DNA from 2 places in the Pseudomonas sp. 25 R 14 genome. Region 1 is predicted to be linked to the other one. Evidence: riboswitches for the same ligand, from Rfam matches in the RefSeq annotation. Region 1 holds a riboswitch; the other holds the start of a gene.
What was found. A riboswitch is a leader RNA that binds a small molecule or an ion and turns the genes downstream of it on or off. The one in region 1 is predicted to bind cobalamin.
Positions count from the first base shown of each region.

Region 2: linked by a shared signal. The riboswitch ahead of cobW (cobalamin biosynthesis protein CobW) and the one ahead of BFQ03_RS27555 (TonB-dependent receptor plug domain-containing protein) in region 1 are both predicted to bind cobalamin.

Region 1 is NZ_CVTS01000068.1:245,618-253,519, forward strand. Features, by position in the region: gene cobF (precorrin-6A synthase (deacetylating)) at 1-193, opposite strand, end outside; gene BFQ03_RS27550 (histidine phosphatase family protein) at 241-792, opposite strand; cobalamin riboswitch at 895-1,100, shown strand; gene BFQ03_RS27555 (TonB-dependent receptor plug domain-containing protein) at 1,191-3,131, shown strand; gene BFQ03_RS27560 ((2Fe-2S) ferredoxin domain-containing protein) at 3,131-3,490, shown strand; gene BFQ03_RS27565 (ABC transporter substrate-binding protein) at 3,487-4,401, shown strand; gene dkgB (2,5-didehydrogluconate reductase DkgB) at 4,614-5,417, shown strand; gene BFQ03_RS27575 (ANTAR domain-containing protein) at 5,419-5,853, opposite strand; partial or broken gene BFQ03_RS27580 (transporter substrate-binding domain-containing protein) at 5,975-7,902, opposite strand, start outside.
Region 2 is NZ_CVTS01000038.1:204,907-212,808, forward strand. Features, by position in the region: gene cobN (cobaltochelatase subunit CobN) at 1-1,388, opposite strand, end outside; gene cobW (cobalamin biosynthesis protein CobW) at 1,392-2,453, opposite strand; cobalamin riboswitch at 2,546-2,748, opposite strand; cobalamin riboswitch at 2,844-3,044, shown strand; gene BFQ03_RS10820 (CbtB domain-containing protein) at 3,140-3,328, shown strand; gene BFQ03_RS10825 (CbtA family protein) at 3,340-4,041, shown strand; gene BFQ03_RS10830 (cobalamin biosynthesis protein) at 4,038-4,430, shown strand; gene cobM (precorrin-4 C(11)-methyltransferase) at 4,500-5,246, shown strand; gene nfuA (Fe-S biogenesis protein NfuA) at 5,367-5,951, opposite strand; gene BFQ03_RS10845 (fatty acid cis/trans isomerase) at 6,038-7,902, opposite strand, start outside.

The DNA of each region.
Region 1 (7,902 bases):
CGACAAAGCGGTAGGCATGCCCAGCGTCGATATAGGTCTGGCAGATCTCCCGACGCAGGTCGATCAACTTGTCCTTGCTCTGGCCCTTGTCCATCAGGAAAAACACATCGGTGCGGTTCAGCGCCTTCACCGCCTGCATGGTGATGTAGTCGGGGTTGCCGGCGCCAATGCCGATGATCAGGATCTTTTTCATGAAGGTGTTCTCAGTGCGGGGCCGGGATTTTGCCATGTTCGTGCCGCTCAGGTCTCGCGCGTTTCCAGGCGCAGGCGCCAGACGTTGTTGAAACGCAGTTCGGTGGACGACAGCGGCTCCACGTCGATCAGGTAAAACATGGCGACGGGTGATTGCATTGCATGCAGCAAAGCCGCACGAATCACCGCCGGATGCGTCACCGCCAGCACATGGCCGGGCTGCTCTGCGAGGTTTTGCATCCACTGGCTGACGCGCTCGCACAACTGCACCACTGACTCACCACGATGAGGCGCACTGGCGCTGTCGGTGAGCCAGGTCATCAGTTCGTCGCGGTCGATGTCATTGATGTCCAGACCGCGCCAATGACCTACATCCATGTCGCGCAACCCGTCATCAATCGTTGCGTGCTTGCCGAACAGCGTCGCCGTTTGCCGGGCCCTGGTCTCAGGCCCGCATAACAGGCGTGGCGTTTTTTTAAAGCGCGCGGCCAGCCTCAAGGGCGACGGAGGCGTTTCCAGGGCTTCATCAAGGGCAAAATGCCCAAGCTTTTGCGCACGGGTCATACCATGGCAAATCAGCGTCAATCGGGTGCTCTGCATGAAAATGCGGCTCTGGTGATCAAGCGAAGAAAATATATTACAACGATCTGGCCTCACGGGACCGAACACTAGAGAAGTTGACCAACAGTCGCGGGAATGTTCAGATGCCGTCCTGTTTCAGGTGCCTCATGCCGCCGCGCATGGGGTGAAACGGGAAACCGGTACGCTCGATCGAGCAAGTCCGGTGCTGCCCCCGCAACGGTATACGCGTGAGCTCTTCGACACACCACTGTGGCCAGAACGCCATGGGAAGGTGAAGAGTTCGATACGCGTGAGCCCGGAGACCGGCCTGGAATTTCTGTTTGGCAAAATCCTGCGGTGGGCGGGCATGGGCCGGTATTGGCGTGTGCTCGATGCCTTCTCCTGCGTGCTTCTGCGAAGATACTTTCGGGAAGACTATGATTTTTCAACGTTGCGTCACAGCGGGTCCTAGCCTGCTGCTGGGTTGCCTGTTCAGCCCCCTGCTACTCGCCGACAACCGTGCCCTGGAACTCAAGCCGCAGACCGTTTCCGCGCCGTCGGTGGAATCCACCACCGTGGCCGACATGGCCCAGTACGGCAGCAAGGTCGAGATTGTCACCCGCGAGCAGATCGAACGCGCCGGCCCCAGCGCGGATATCACGCGGGCGATGCAGATGTTCATCCCCGGTTTCTACGTCGCCCCGAAAAACGGCCCGTTCGACTACGGCACCTACTCCCTGCTGGGCGGGCGCAATGACGACACCCTGATCCTGCTTGACGGCGTACGCCTGAACAACCGCCTGTACGGAGGCCTGTACCTGGATACCTTGCCGGCCAACGCCGTGGAGCGCATCGAAGTGCTCAAGGGTGGCCAGAGCCTGTTGTTCGGCACCCAGGCCGTGGCGGGGGTCATCAACATCGTCACACGCAGCCCGCAAACCCGTGACGTATCCGGCGAGACCAACCTGGGCGTCGATACCTTTGGCGGCACCACCGGCGATGCCCGGGCCGAGCGGATTTTCAGCAATGGCCTGGGCGACCTGGGCCTGCTGGCCTACGTCAGCCATAACGTGTCCGAGGGCTACCAGCCGTTTCGCAACCGCGACATGAGCAACGTCACCGACAAGAAACGTTCCTACGAAGTCACCACCCTCGGCGCCAAGGCCATCCAGTCCTTGGGCGATGACTCGCGCCTGGAGCTGTTTTACCAGTACACCGACGCCAACCTGGACTTCGCCGGCGCCACCAACAACCGCAAGACCACCAACGACCGCGTGCAGCAGATTGCCACGGCGACCTTCGAACAACGCCTCAACGAGCGGTTGAGCTACTTCGTCAAGGGCCATATCAACGATTGGGACACCCGCTACTCACGGGTCAACAACACCGCCGACGGCGGCACCCTGGTGCGCAATCACGATGACTACTGGGGCTTCACTGACTGGGGCGTGCAGGCCGAAGGCAAGGCCGAGCTTGAGGGCGGCCATGTGCTGGTGTTCGGCTCTGACAACCAGTGGTTCAAGGGCCAGGACGACGTGATGGTCATCGACAACAACAAGGCCGAGGCCCACGCCTTGTACACCCAGTTGCGCCCGCAGATAGACGCCCTGCCCGACTGGCACCCGAGCATTGGCGTGCGCCACGAAGCCATGAGCGGCGGTGACAGTGCCACCGTTGGCATGCTCACCTCGCTCTATGACCTCAATGCCAACTGGGCCTTGCGCGGCCAGTACGGCACGGCGTACAAGCTGCCGAACGCCGAGCAACTGTTCGTCAACGAGCCCGGCGACGAGATCGGCAACCGTAACCTCAAGCCGGAAAAAAGCCGCAACGCCGAGCTGGGCCTGGACTACAAGGGCCTGCTGGCCGATCGCGACTTCAGCGCCAGCGTGACCCTGTTCAAGCGCAAGATCACCCACCTGATCACCGTCGACGATGCCCAGTGGGTCAACGGCCAGGGGCAGATCCAGATGCGCGGTTTCGAGGTCGACGCCAAGCTGGCGCTCAACGAGCAATGGAACCTGCAAGCGGACATGACCCGCAACCTCACCGAGTCCCGTGCCGGCGTGACCATCAATGATGTGCCGAGCTTCTTCGCCCGTTCACGTGTGGGCTTTGAGTCGCAGAATCGCCTATGGGGCGCCGGCGCGGCTATCCGCTACATCCACGATGTGATCAGTTCGAAAAAAGTCGAGTACGGCCACTACTCGGTGGTGGATGCCGATGCCTACCGCTACCTCGACAACGCCCATCAACACCGGGTGAGCCTGCTGGTGGAAAACCTGTTCGACCGTGACTACGTCACCAGTCGCTCCAGTAACGTCGACAACCTGGGCCGACCGTTCACTTCTGAGGTGCGTTATACGTATCGCTTCTGATGACTGAGATCACGCAAATCGACGGGGTGGACACGCACCCCGACTGGTCCTGTATCCCCGATCATGCCCGCCATGTGCTGCTGTGTACCGGCCCGCGCTGCACCCAGCGCGGCGCCTTGCAGCTGTGGAAGACCTTGCGCCGGCGCCTGTTGGAACACCAGCGCATTGAAGTACCCGGCGGTGTACTGCTCACACGTACCCATTGCCAGTTCCCCTGCAACCTGGGGCCAGTGCTCACGGTCTACCCGGAGCGCTGCTGGTATGGGGTGCACAGCAAGGCCGATGCCGTGCGCCTGGTGGATGTACACCTGGTCGGCGGCGAAGTGCTTGAAGAATTGCTGATCCGGGAGCGCCCATGAAACGCCTGGGAGGATTTGCCATCGCCCTGTTGTGGAGTGCATCGGTCCTGGCTGACGGCTACCGCAATTGCCAGCAGGATTGGCGCCTGCCCCACGCGCCGCCGTCGCGGATTGTCGCCCTCAACCAACACGCCGCCGACATGCTGCTGGCCCTGGGCGCCGGCCCGACACTGGTGGGCGTGGCGTACCTGGATGACAACGGTGCCGCGCATCAGTTGGGTCAGTATTTGGGTGTGCCGGTGATTGCGCCGCGCTACCCGGCCAGCGAGGTGCTGTATGGGCAACGGCCGGATCTGGTGGTGGGAGGATTTGCCACGGCCTTTGGCAACGGCATCACCTCGCGTACCGGGCTGGCCGGCAACGGGGTGGGCTCCTATCTACTGGAGTCGGCCTGTGCCGGGCATTCCCTGGACTTCTTCGGCCACATTCGCAATGACCTGCTGACGTTGGGCAACCTGCTGCATAAACCGCAGCGGGCCCGCGACCTGATTGACGCGCTGGACGCCGACCTCGCCCGCGCTCAGGCACTCGCCAGGCCGGAAAAACCCTTGTCGGTGTTTTACCTCGACAGTGAAGTCAACGGCCTCGACAGCGAAGGAGGACAAGGCTTTGTCACCGCCCTGCTGGCCGCCGCCGGGGCACGTAACCTGTTTGCCGGGGTCAATCAATACCGGGTCACGGTCAGCAGTGAAACCCTGCTGATAAGCGACCCGGACGTGATCCTGCTGGCCGATGCCGTGTGGTCCCCGGCCAGCCGCAAACGCCAGTTGCTGACCCGTGACCCGGTGCTGTCGCGCCTGCGAGCGGTGCGGGAAAACCGCATGATCGATATCCCGTTTACGCACCTGGTGCCCAACGTCGGCAGTGCCCAGGTGGTGCTGGACCTGGCGCGCGAACTCAACGCCCTGTAGGGGCGGGCTTGCTCGCGAAAAACTTACAGGCGCCGCATTCATTCAGTAAGCACGCGTTATCGTTGACGTTCTTCGCGGGCAAGCCCGCTCCTACAGGAGGTCAGGCCATTCATGACTTCTGGTCAAGAGTCATTTGAAGATTCTTGGGTGTTTCTCCTGGTGTTCCCGGCCGATACTCAAGGCCATTGTCCACGCCATAACTGGAGTCACTTATGTCTATTCCCGCATTCGGCCTTGGCACTTTCCGCCTGCAAGGCCAGGTGGTCATCGATTCCGTCAGCACCGGCCTCGACCTCGGCTACCGGGTCATCGATACCGCACAGATCTACGAGAACGAAGCGGATGTCGGCCAAGCCATCGCCGACAGCGGCATCCCCCGCGACGAGCTGTTCATCACCAGCAAGATCTGGATCGCCAATTTTGCCCAAGGCCAGTTGATCCCCAGCCTCAGGGAAAGCCTGCGCAAGCTCAAGACCGACTACCTGGACCTGACCCTGATTCACTGGCCCTCCCCGGAAAACCAGGTGCCCGTCGCCGAGTTCATGGGGCAGTTGCTCGAAGCCAAGCACCTGGGCCTGACCCGCCAGATCGGCATCTCCAACTTCACCGTCGCACTGATGAAAGAGGCCATCGCCGCCGTCGGTGCCGAGCACATCGCCACCCACCAGATCGAGCTGCACCCGTACCTGCAAAACCGTACTGTGGTGGATTTCGCCACGCGCCACGGTATCCACATTACGTCCTATATGACCCTGGCCTACGGTGAAGTGCTGAAAGACCCGGTGATCCAGGCGATTGCCGAACGCAACCACGCCACACCGGCACAGGTGGCCCTGGCCTGGGCGATGCAGTTGGGGTATGCGGTGATTCCGTCCTCGACCCAACGCGCCAACCTGCACAGCAACCTCAAGGCCGTGCAACTGACCTTGAGCGAAGCCGATATGGCGCAAATCGCCGGCCTGGAGCGTGGTCATCGCCTGACCAGCCCCAAGGGTATTGCGCCGCAGTGGGACTGAGCTAAACCGCCGGGCTGCGCGCCAGCTCCCGCAGCCAGGGCAAGACCCGCAAGCCGCTGGCCGGTGACGGCGGGTCGATGATGTCCATGAAGTGCTCCAGGGTGACGCTGTCTGGCGATCCCGGCAAGCGCACCAGGACCAGAGGCGCAGGGGATACTGGCGCGCCCAGGTCCTGGTCGTCATATACCAGCACATGTCGCACCTGCGGATGTTGTTTCTGGAACGCCAGCGCTCCCCCCGTGCTGGCGAACAGGCCGGAATGGATAATCAACACGTCGAATGGCTCGGCGGGAATAGCGGTCAGGATCAGCACTTCATCGAAGGTCTGCACCGGGACGATCCGATAGTAGCCCAACTGATTGAGCATTTTTTCGATATGCAACCGTTGCAGGTGCTGTTCATCGGCAATCAGGATGGTCAGTGCTTTGGTTGGCATGGCAAGTCCCTGAGCAGGCAGCTTTCGTAGAAAGCAGGAGGGGCCTACTTTTCCAGACATAATTCGACGACAAAATCAGCAGAGTTCCCCATCTGTGTAGGAGTTATCCCAAACCCGCCCCTCATGCCTGATCGCAGTAGTCCGTCAGGGCCTGATGCAACTGATCAATGGCTTGCTGCACACCTGTTACCGCAGAGTCCAACGCTTCAGGGTCGCGCTGTTCACAGGCAGCTTCCAGCGCTTCGCAGTGACTCACCAATGCCTGGGCCTCGACCAGCCGCGCCCCACCCTTGGTGCGATGGGCCAGGTCGTGCAACTGGGCGTAGTCGTGCTGTGCCAGCAAGGACAGCAGTTGCGTACGGTCTGCGGCGAGGCTGTCGAGCAGTTGCGCCAACAACTCCTTGATGGCCTCCACATCGGAGCCGGTCAATTTCAACAGGCGGCTCAAGTCCAGCCCCGATCCCGCGCCAGCCTCACTCCCGGCATTGACCGAAGGCATGGCGGTCCGTGGCGCCAGCGCAGCATGCAGGTCCTCCAGCCCCGTGGGTTTGAACAGGCATCCATCCATTCCCGCCGCCAGGCAACGCTCGGTTTCCTCCGGCTGGGCATTGGCGGTAAACCCCAGCAACAGGCATGGCGCCAAGCCACGGGCACGCTCATCGGCACGAATTTCACGGGCCAGGTCATAGCCATTTTTCAGCGGCATATTGCAGTCGGTGATCACCCCGTCGAAGCGCTCGGCCCGCCAGCATTCCAGGCCCTGCACGCCATCGTTGGCGGTGGTGATCCGGTGCCCCAGGAAACTCAGTTGGCGGGTCAGCAATTGGCGGTTGGCGGGATAGTCGTCCACTATCAGGATATTCAACACATGGGCTGGCGGTGCCTCCAGGGCAACTGGCTCGGGAGGTGCGCCGGCCGAGGCCGCCACAGCCAGGGGCAATGTGACCTCCACCCGCGTGCCCTGCCCCAGCACGCTGCTCAATTTCAGCTGGCCACCCATCATTTCACACAGGCTGCGGCTGATCACCAGCCCAAGTCCCGAGCCACTGCGCGCCGACTGGTCAGTGTTGCGCCCTTGAATAAAGGGGTTGAACAGACGCATCTGGTCCTCGACACTGATGCCCACCCCACTGTCCTCTATCACCAGCCGCAGGCTCAGGTAGCCATTGGCAACGGCAGGGGATCCACTGGCACTCAGGCGCACATGGCCCTGGGCCGTAAACTTGATGGCATTGCTCAGCAGGTTTGAAACCACCTGTTTGAAACGCAGTGGATCGATCAACACATAGCGATCGACCAACGGGTCCAGCTCCACCTGCAAGGCCAGGCCCTTGGTACGTGCCAGCCCTTCGAAGATGCGCGCCACCGAGGCCAGCAGCTCGCGCAGGTTCGAAGGCTCCAGGGTCAGGGACAAGTGGCCGGACTCGATCCGAGCAATGTCGAGAATATCGCCGATCAACTCCAGCATGCCGCGCGAAGCGTCGGAGGCCACCGCCAGGGCGCCATGGTCGATACGCCCCTGTTCGGCATTTTTCAGCGCCAGTTCAATCATGCCGATCACTGCATTCATCGGCGTGCGGATCTCATGGCTCATGGTTGCCAGGAAGGTAGTCTTGGCACGGTTGGCCGCGTCCGCCCCCTCCTTGGCCTCCTGCAATTGCCCCAGCAAGCGCTGGCGTTCGCTGACATCTACCCAGCCGGCAATCATGCCCACGACCTTTTCGTTCCCATCGCGGTACGGCAGCATCCAGTGGTAAATCGTCAGGGTCGCGCGCCCTGGCACCTTGAGCACACGATCATGAATCTGTGGTTCTCCGCGCTCCATCAGACGCAAGTAGTCTTCATGGTAGGACTGGGCCTGGGGCTGATTGCCTATGTCGGTCTCGACCACGGTCTTGCCAATCACGTCTTCAAGCCGAAAGCCAAACACATTGAGATAGGCACTGTTGCACGCCATCAACCGGCCCAGGCGATCACGCACATAGATCGGGTGCGGAGTGCCGTCGATCAACACGCTCATAAAGCGCATCTGGTCGCTCAGGGCGCGCT
Region 2 (7,902 bases), on a different contig from region 1:
AACATCGCCTCGTATTCATCCAGGCCCAGGCTTTGCTGGCAAGGGCGCAGGTCGAGGCTATCGAGGTCGTTGGTCACACCGCCGAGCAGCTCGTGGATCAGGGCGGTGCCGCTGCCGGGTAGCGTTTGCGGCAGCGGATAGCCCTCGGCTTGCAGGGCAAGCAGGATATTCAAGGCGGCGGCCGGTGTGTCCAGGCCCACGCCGTTGCCGATGCGCCCGTCGCGGGTCGGGTAATTGGCGAGAATCAGTGCGATACGTTTATCTGCATTCGGCACCCGTGCCAGCTCGACCCAGCGCCCTGCCAGCTCGGCCACGAAGTCCATGCGCTCGGGCGCCGCGCGGTAGCACACCACGTCCGACTGACTGCGTTCGCTGCGCCAGGCCAAATCCTTGAAGCTGATCGGACGGCTGATGATGCGCCCGTCCAGTTCTGGCAAGGCGATGTGCATCGCCAGGTCGCGGGGCCCCAGGCCCTGTTCGCTGGCTTCCCAGCCGGGTTGGTTGTCCTGGGCGCAGATCGCCTGGATCACCGGGATATTGCGGCGAAACGGTCGCAAATGGGGGGCTTCGGGGCTGGATTGGGCAAAGCCGGTGGTGTTGAGAATCACCGCCGCCTGAACCTCATCCAGCAGATCCTCGACCACCGCCAGGCAGCCGGGCTCTTTCAAACTGGCCACCGCCATCGGCAGCGGGTTAAGACCCGCCGCCTGCAAGCGCTGGCAGAAAACATCAATAAAACCAGTATTGGCCGCCTGCAAGTGCGAACGGTAGAACAGCACCGCCGCCACCGGCCATTCGGCGTTCCAGTCTGCCTGCCAGTGATTCAGGCGGGCATTGGCCTGGTGCGGGTGATAAATCGCCGTGCGCGGCAGGGTTTGCGGCTCGGCCCACGGGTAATCACGGCCCAAGTAGCGACTGGCCAGGCAGCGATAGAAATCCAGCGCATTACCCAGCCCGCCCTGGCGCAGAAAGTGCCACAGGCGGTCGCGTTCTGCGGCGCAGACGCTACTCAAGCTGCTGAGTTCAGGATCGGGGCGGTCGTCCCCCGGTACCAGAATCAACTGCACGCCTTGCCCGGCCAGCTCCACCAGGCGCTGGATACCGTAACGCCAATATCCGATGCCGCCGTGCAGGGAAATCAGGATGACCTTGGCGTGGCGCAGCACTTGGTCGACGTACAGGTCCACCGAGGCGTGGTTCTGCACCTGCATCGGGTTGGCCAGGCGCAGGCTCGGGTAGTCGGCGGGCAGTTGCTGCGCCGCTTCGGCCAGCAGCGCCAGGCTGGAATCACCGCTGCACAGGATCACCAGCTCGGCGGGGGTTTGTCCAAGGTCGGCGATGTTGTCATCGCTGATGAAACCACCGGGCTGGGTCCTGAGCAGATGCATGGGTTAAACGCTGAGCGCAACGCGCAGTTGCGCTTCGAGGCCAGCCGCATCCAGATCCTGGCCGATCAGCACCAGGCGCGTGATGCGTGCTTCGTCGGCGCTCCAGGCGCGGTCGAAGTGCTTGTCGAAACGCGTGCCCACGCCCTGGATCAGCAGGCGCATCGGCTTGTTCGGGATCGCCGCAAAACCTTTGACACGCAGGATGCCGTGTTGCACCACCAACTGGGTCAAGGCATCGAGCAGCAACGCTTCGTCAGCCTGTGGCAGGTCGATGGAGATGGAGTCAAAAGCATCGTGATCGTGATCGTCTTCACCTTCGTGGTGATGATCGTGATGACTGTGGCGCCCATCGATATGTTCCTCGGAACCGGCGCCCAGGCCAATCAATACGTCCAGGGGCAGGCGGCCGCTGCTGGCTTCGACGATCTTCACCGCTGGCGGCAGTTCTTCGGCGACTTCCAGGCGTACCCGGGCCAGGTCTTCGGCGCTGATCAGGTCGGTTTTGTTGAGGATCACCAAGTCGGCGCTGGCCAGTTGGTCGGCAAACAGTTCGTGCAGCGGTGATTCGTGGTCCAGATTGGGATCCAGTTTACGCTGGGCGTCGACCTGATCCGGGAATGCAGCGAAGGTGCCGGCGGCCACGGCCGGGCTGTCGACCACGGTAATCACGGCGTCTACGGTGCAGGCGCTGCGAATTTCCGGCCATTGGAAGGCCTGGACCAGCGGTTTTGGCAGGGCTAGGCCGGAGGTTTCGATCAGGATATGGTCAAGGTCGCCACGGCGCGCGACCAGTTCACGCATCACCGGGAAGAACTCTTCCTGCACGGTGCAGCATAGGCAGCCGTTAGCCAGCTCATACACACGGCCGTTGGCTTCTTCTTCCGTGCAACCGATGGAGCACTGCTTGAGGATCTCGCCGTCGATGCCCAGCTCACCGAACTCGTTGACGATCACGGCAATGCGGCGGCCCTGGGCGTTATCCAGCATATGGCGCAGCAAGGTGGTTTTGCCCGAGCCGAGAAAGCCGGTGACGATAGTGACGGGGAGTTTGGCCAGTGTTTTCATCGGATGCCCTTTGGGGCGGGCATACGGGACGACTGGCCCTGCGGCGGCGCGCAGGCGCTGGATTCGTCACCGGATCACCCCGCCCGGTTGAAATGGAAAATCGGTTGCGAGGCAGGTCTCCTGGCTTGGGGCTTGCCAGCCTGGTGGCTGGCGCTGGCTGCGCCTTCCCGCCGGGTTCAGGCAGTGGCGTGGCAGTCAGATAAACCCTTTACAGTTGCGGGGGCAGCCGCGGCTTGGACCGCGTTCCCTTCTTAGCTTCGACCGGGGCCGAAGAACCTCGAACGTGCAAGGCTACGCAGTGCATGAGGACCGGTCAATTGAAAAGCGGTCGCTCAAGCCTGACCTTCTCGCCACAGGTACAGATTGACGGCCGTCCCGCGCCCATGCTCTCCTACACATCTTGTTTCAGGTGCCCTTCACAGGGTGAAACGGGAAACCGGTGACTCATGCCTGCATGACAGTCCGGTGCTGCCCCCGCAACGGTAAGCGAGCGAAGCGTCAGATCCACTGTGCCCCGGCATGGGAAGGTGATGCTTTCAGGCCCAGAGCCCCTCGCAAGCCCGGAGACCGGCCCGAACAATCAGATAACAAACCCGCGGTGGGCGGGCGCTGTTCAGAACCCTGCGTGCCCGGCTCGCGGGGTTTTCATGCGCTCGTATCACCCTGCCACTCGAAAGGGACGTGCCATGTCGATCATCAGCAGCACCTCACATACCGCCAGCACCAGCGCCACTTTGAGCCAACGCCTGACCGCCGCCATCGGCGCGTCGATCCTCGGTGCGTGCCTGGTGTATTTCGCCGGGTTCTCCCATATCGAGGCCGTGCACAACGCCGCCCACGATACGCGCCACAGCGCCGCCTTCCCGTGCCATTGAGACCTGCCGCCATGATCAAGCGTATTGCGCAAACCGCAGGGTTCACCGGCCTGCTGGCCGCCCTGTTGCTGACTCTGCTGCAAAGTTTCTGGGTAGCTCCGCTGATTCTGCAGGCCGAGACCTTCGAAAACGCCCCGGCTGCGACCGAAGTGCATGAGCATGCCGCAGGCGCTGCGGCCCATAGCCACGACGCCGAAGCGTGGGAGCCTGAAAATGGCTGGCAACGCGTGCTGTCCACCACCGGCGGCAACCTGGTGGTCGCCGTCGGTTTTGCGCTGATGCTGGCCGGCCTGTACACCCTGCGCGCCCCGACGCGCACCGCCCAGGGCTTGCTCTGGGGCCTGGCCGGCTATGCGACCTTTGTTCTGGCTCCCACCCTCGGTTTGCCGCCTGAGCTGCCGGGCACTGCGGCGGCTGACCTGGCGCAACGGCAGATCTGGTGGATCGGCACGGCAGCGTCTACCGCCGCTGGCATTGCGTTGATTGTGTTTGGCCGCAACTGGCTGCTGAAAATCCTTGGCGTGGCGATCCTGGCGGTGCCCCATGTCATGGGTGCGCCACAGCCGGAAGTTCACTCGATGCTCGCCCCCGAAGCATTGGAAGCCCAATTCAAGATCGCCTCGCAGCTGACCAACGTCGCGTTCTGGCTGGCTTTGGGGCTGATCAGCGCCTGGTTGTTTCGCCGCAATCGTGACGATCAATACGCGGCATGATTCTGACTGTCGGCCTGGGTTGTCAGCGTGGCTGTGAGGTTGAGGCCTTGCTGGAACTGTTCAACAGCGCTCTGGCCGAGGCCGGTATCGACCCCGGCCAGATAAACGCATTGGCAAGTATTGCCCACAAGCGTGATGAACCGGGCATGATCGCCCTGGCCAACGCCTTGAATCTGCCATTGCAGTGCTTTGATGCACAACAACTGCTGCCTTACGAAGGGCGATTGAGCCACAGGTCGGCTGTGGTTTTCGCCCATACAGGGTGCTACGGCATCGCCGAAAGTGCCGCTTTGGCATTGGCAGAACAGCTCGCCAACGCCCCTGCCCGACTGCTGATCACCCGCAAAAAAGCCGCCAGGGCCACGTTTGCATTGGCCTGCGCCGGCTAAAGTCCGATAATTGCCCCTCTCGATCATGAGCCGTACTCATGCTCGCCCGCTTTTGCACAGGATTTTTCCATGACTGTTTTCTTCATCGGCGCTGGTCCCGGCGACCCGGAACTGATCACCGTCAAGGGCCAGCGCCTGATCCGCAGTTGCCCGGTGATCCTCTACGCAGGCTCACTGGTGCCGGCTGCCGTACTCGAAGGGCATCGGGCCGAACAGGTGGTCAACAGCGCCGAACTGAACCTGGAGCAGATCATTGGCTTGATCAAGGTCGCCCATGAGAAAGGCCAGGACGTGGCGCGGGTACATTCCGGTGATCCGAGCCTGTATGGGGCGATTGGCGAACAAATCCGCCATTTGCGCGAGCTGGGGATCCCCTTCCAGATCATTCCCGGGGTCACGGCGGTGGCAGCCTGTGCCGCGCTGCTGGAAACTGAACTGACCCTGCCGGATATCGCCCAAAGCGTAATCCTGACCCGTTATGCGGACAAAACCACGATGCCGGCCGGTGAAGCCTTCGCCAGCCTGGCCAGCCATGGCACGACCATGGCGGTGCACCTGGGGGTCAATCATCTGGAGAGAATCGTCGCCGAACTGCTGCCGCACTATGGCGCGGATTGCCCGATTGCCGTGGTGCATCGCGCGACGTGGCCGGATCAGGATTGGGCCATTGGCACCTTGGCGGATATTGTCGAAAAGGTCGCGGCGAAGGGTTTCAGGCGCACGGCGCTGATCGTGGTGGGCCGGGTGTTGGCCAGTGATCACTTCAGCGAATCCTCGCTGTATCGCGCAAGTCACGCCCACCTCTACCGGCCCTGATACTACGCAAGCCCGCTCCCACAGTTGATCTTCTTTGTTAGAAAGGTTGTGTAAGGCAATGATTTATTGGCATAAAAAAACGGCGCTCACGGGCGCCGTTTTTTGTTTGCAGCGAACACCTTAGTAGTAGGCGTTTTCTTTCTGCGTGTGGTCGGTCACGTCACGTACACCCTTGAGCTCGGGGATCCGCTCCAGCAACGTGCGCTCGATACCTTCGCGCAAGGTCACGTCAGCCTGGCCGCAGCCCTGGCAGCCACCACCGAACTTGAGCACGGCGATGCCGTCATCCACCACGTCGATCAGGCTGACCTGGCCGCCATGGCTGGCCAGGCCCGGGTTGATTTCGGTTTGCAGGTAATAGTTGATGCGCTCATTGACCGGGCTGTCGGCATTGACGTTCGGCACCTTGGCGTTAGGGGCCTTGATGGTCAATTGGCCACCCATGCGGTCAGTGGCGTAGTCGACCACGGCATCGTCAAGGAAGGCTTCGCTGAAGGCGTCGATGTACGCGGTGAAGCTCTTGAGCCCCAGGGCGGTGTCTTCAGGCTTTTCTTCCCCCGGCTTGCAGTAGGCAATGCACGTCTCTGCGTACTGGGTGCCAGGCTGGGTAATGAAGACGCGGATGCCGATACCCGGGGTGTTCTGCTTGGACAGCAGATCAGCCAGGTAATCGTGGGCGGCGTCGGTAATGGTTATGGCAGTCATGGGAACTCCTCACAGGCTTGCTGGCAGTTTACGCCAATCGCCTGCGCGGTACAAAGTCCTAGTATTTTTGTCAGGCAAATCCGCATCTACAGGTTCTCGTAGCGATTCATGTCCAGCACACCCTCTTCCACCGGCGTGGTTTCGTGCAGGTACTGCGACAAATCGTGGAAGTACTCCCAGAACTGCGGGTGACTGCGGCGGATGCCCCAGCGCTCGACAATCCGCTCAAAACGCTTGGCGTCCCTGGCCAACTCCATGTCTTCGACGAACTCCGGTACATCCTCGGCCGGCACGTTGAAGATGAAGTTGGGGTAGCTGCTGAGCACGCCTGGGTAGATCGTCAGGGTATCCAGGCCCGGCTGATAGCGATAAGCCTCGCCCAACATGAATGCCACGTTACTGTGGGCGCGGTTGCGCAGCAGGCTGTAGACCTCGCGTTTGCCGCTGCGGGTCTGGATGCGCAGCAGGGTGGCTTCGGGCAATTGCTCGATCACCTTGAGCCCGGCCGCCGGCCTTGAGGTCAGGCGACTGAGGGTCTGTTCGGCGTCGCGCAGTTGCGGGTCGATACCGGGACGTGAGCAATAGGCGCTTATGCAGCGATTGATCGGATCCGGGCTGGCATTCAAATGGCCATAACGGGCAAGCAACTGGTTGGCAAAGTCACGCTTCGGGTCCTGTGCATCCAGCTTCAGGCCCGTGGGCTTGTCGTTGTCGATGGCTTCATAGTCCAGCCACAGCTTGACCTTGCCGCTGTTCTGGTACCAGTCATCAAGGAAACCATCCCGTGAGTCCGCAGGCATCAGGCGCAGGAAGTTCTGCTCGGCGCCATTGCGGATCAGGTCGAAATACAGGCGCGTCTGGGCCTGGTGCGAGACATTGCCAAACACATCGAAATTGACCGCCAACTGGTAATAGGTGCGCTCCAGCAGTGGGTAGTCGAATAGCCACATAGTCTGCGGCACTTCGCCAATCAGGCCCTTGGTCACCGAGGCACTGTCGAAGTGGCGGAAAATGCTCAGCAGCGCGTTGTCATTGCCCTCCCACAGGCTCGACCAGCCCGGCGCCGGCAAGTCGGCGTAGTTGTCGCGGCGCAGGGCCTCGTACTCATTGCGTTTGTCGCGGTAGGCCAGCCACAGGCCCAGCACGCTGCCCACGTCATCGTTCTGCCCCGGCATCGCCAGCAACGGCGTGGCCTGGCCGCGATAACGGGCATCGGTGATGTACAAGTCGTGGTCCGGATCCTGGAACAGGGTCCAGAAGTTGTCGCGGATCACGTCCGTGGCAATCTGCCCCCGGCACACCGGCCCACGGATAAAGGTGCGCACGAAGTATTCGGCGTTATCCAGCATGAACTGGTAGCGCGCCTTGGCCGGGATTGCCTCGAAGGTTTCGAACGGGTTGGCCCGGCGGCCAGGCCCATAGCCCGGTAATGCCACGGCTTGCCAGTCGCCGCTGTAGAACAGCGACTTGATCCGCGCCATCTTCGCCGCGCTGAACGGATAGGTGATGTGGGTCTTGTGCACGATCACCCCTTGTACCGGCCACAAGCGGTAGTACACCTGGGTGCCCGGATCGTCATTGGGACGCCGGGTATTGATCAGGTCGATCGGCTGGCCACTGGGCGTACGCGAGCGTACCCACTGGAAATAATGCCCCGGCTCGCCGCCTTCAAAATAGATATGGGCCAGGAACAGATGCTCGTACAGCCAGCGCGCCACCAGGCTTTCCCGCGCGCCGGGCTGGTTCAGCAGGTTTTCCCATTGCTGTACCTGTAAGGCTTCCTGGGCGCTGGGCGCCAGGCCTTGCTCGTCAATTGGCGCGCCGGACGCCAGCCAGCGTTGCAGGGTCTGGTACTGCTGGTCGGTCAGGCCGGTGACGGCCAGCGGCATGCCTTCTTTGGGGTGCGCGCCAGCGTAGGCCTCGAACTCACCGGGTAACGGGCACATGTTCT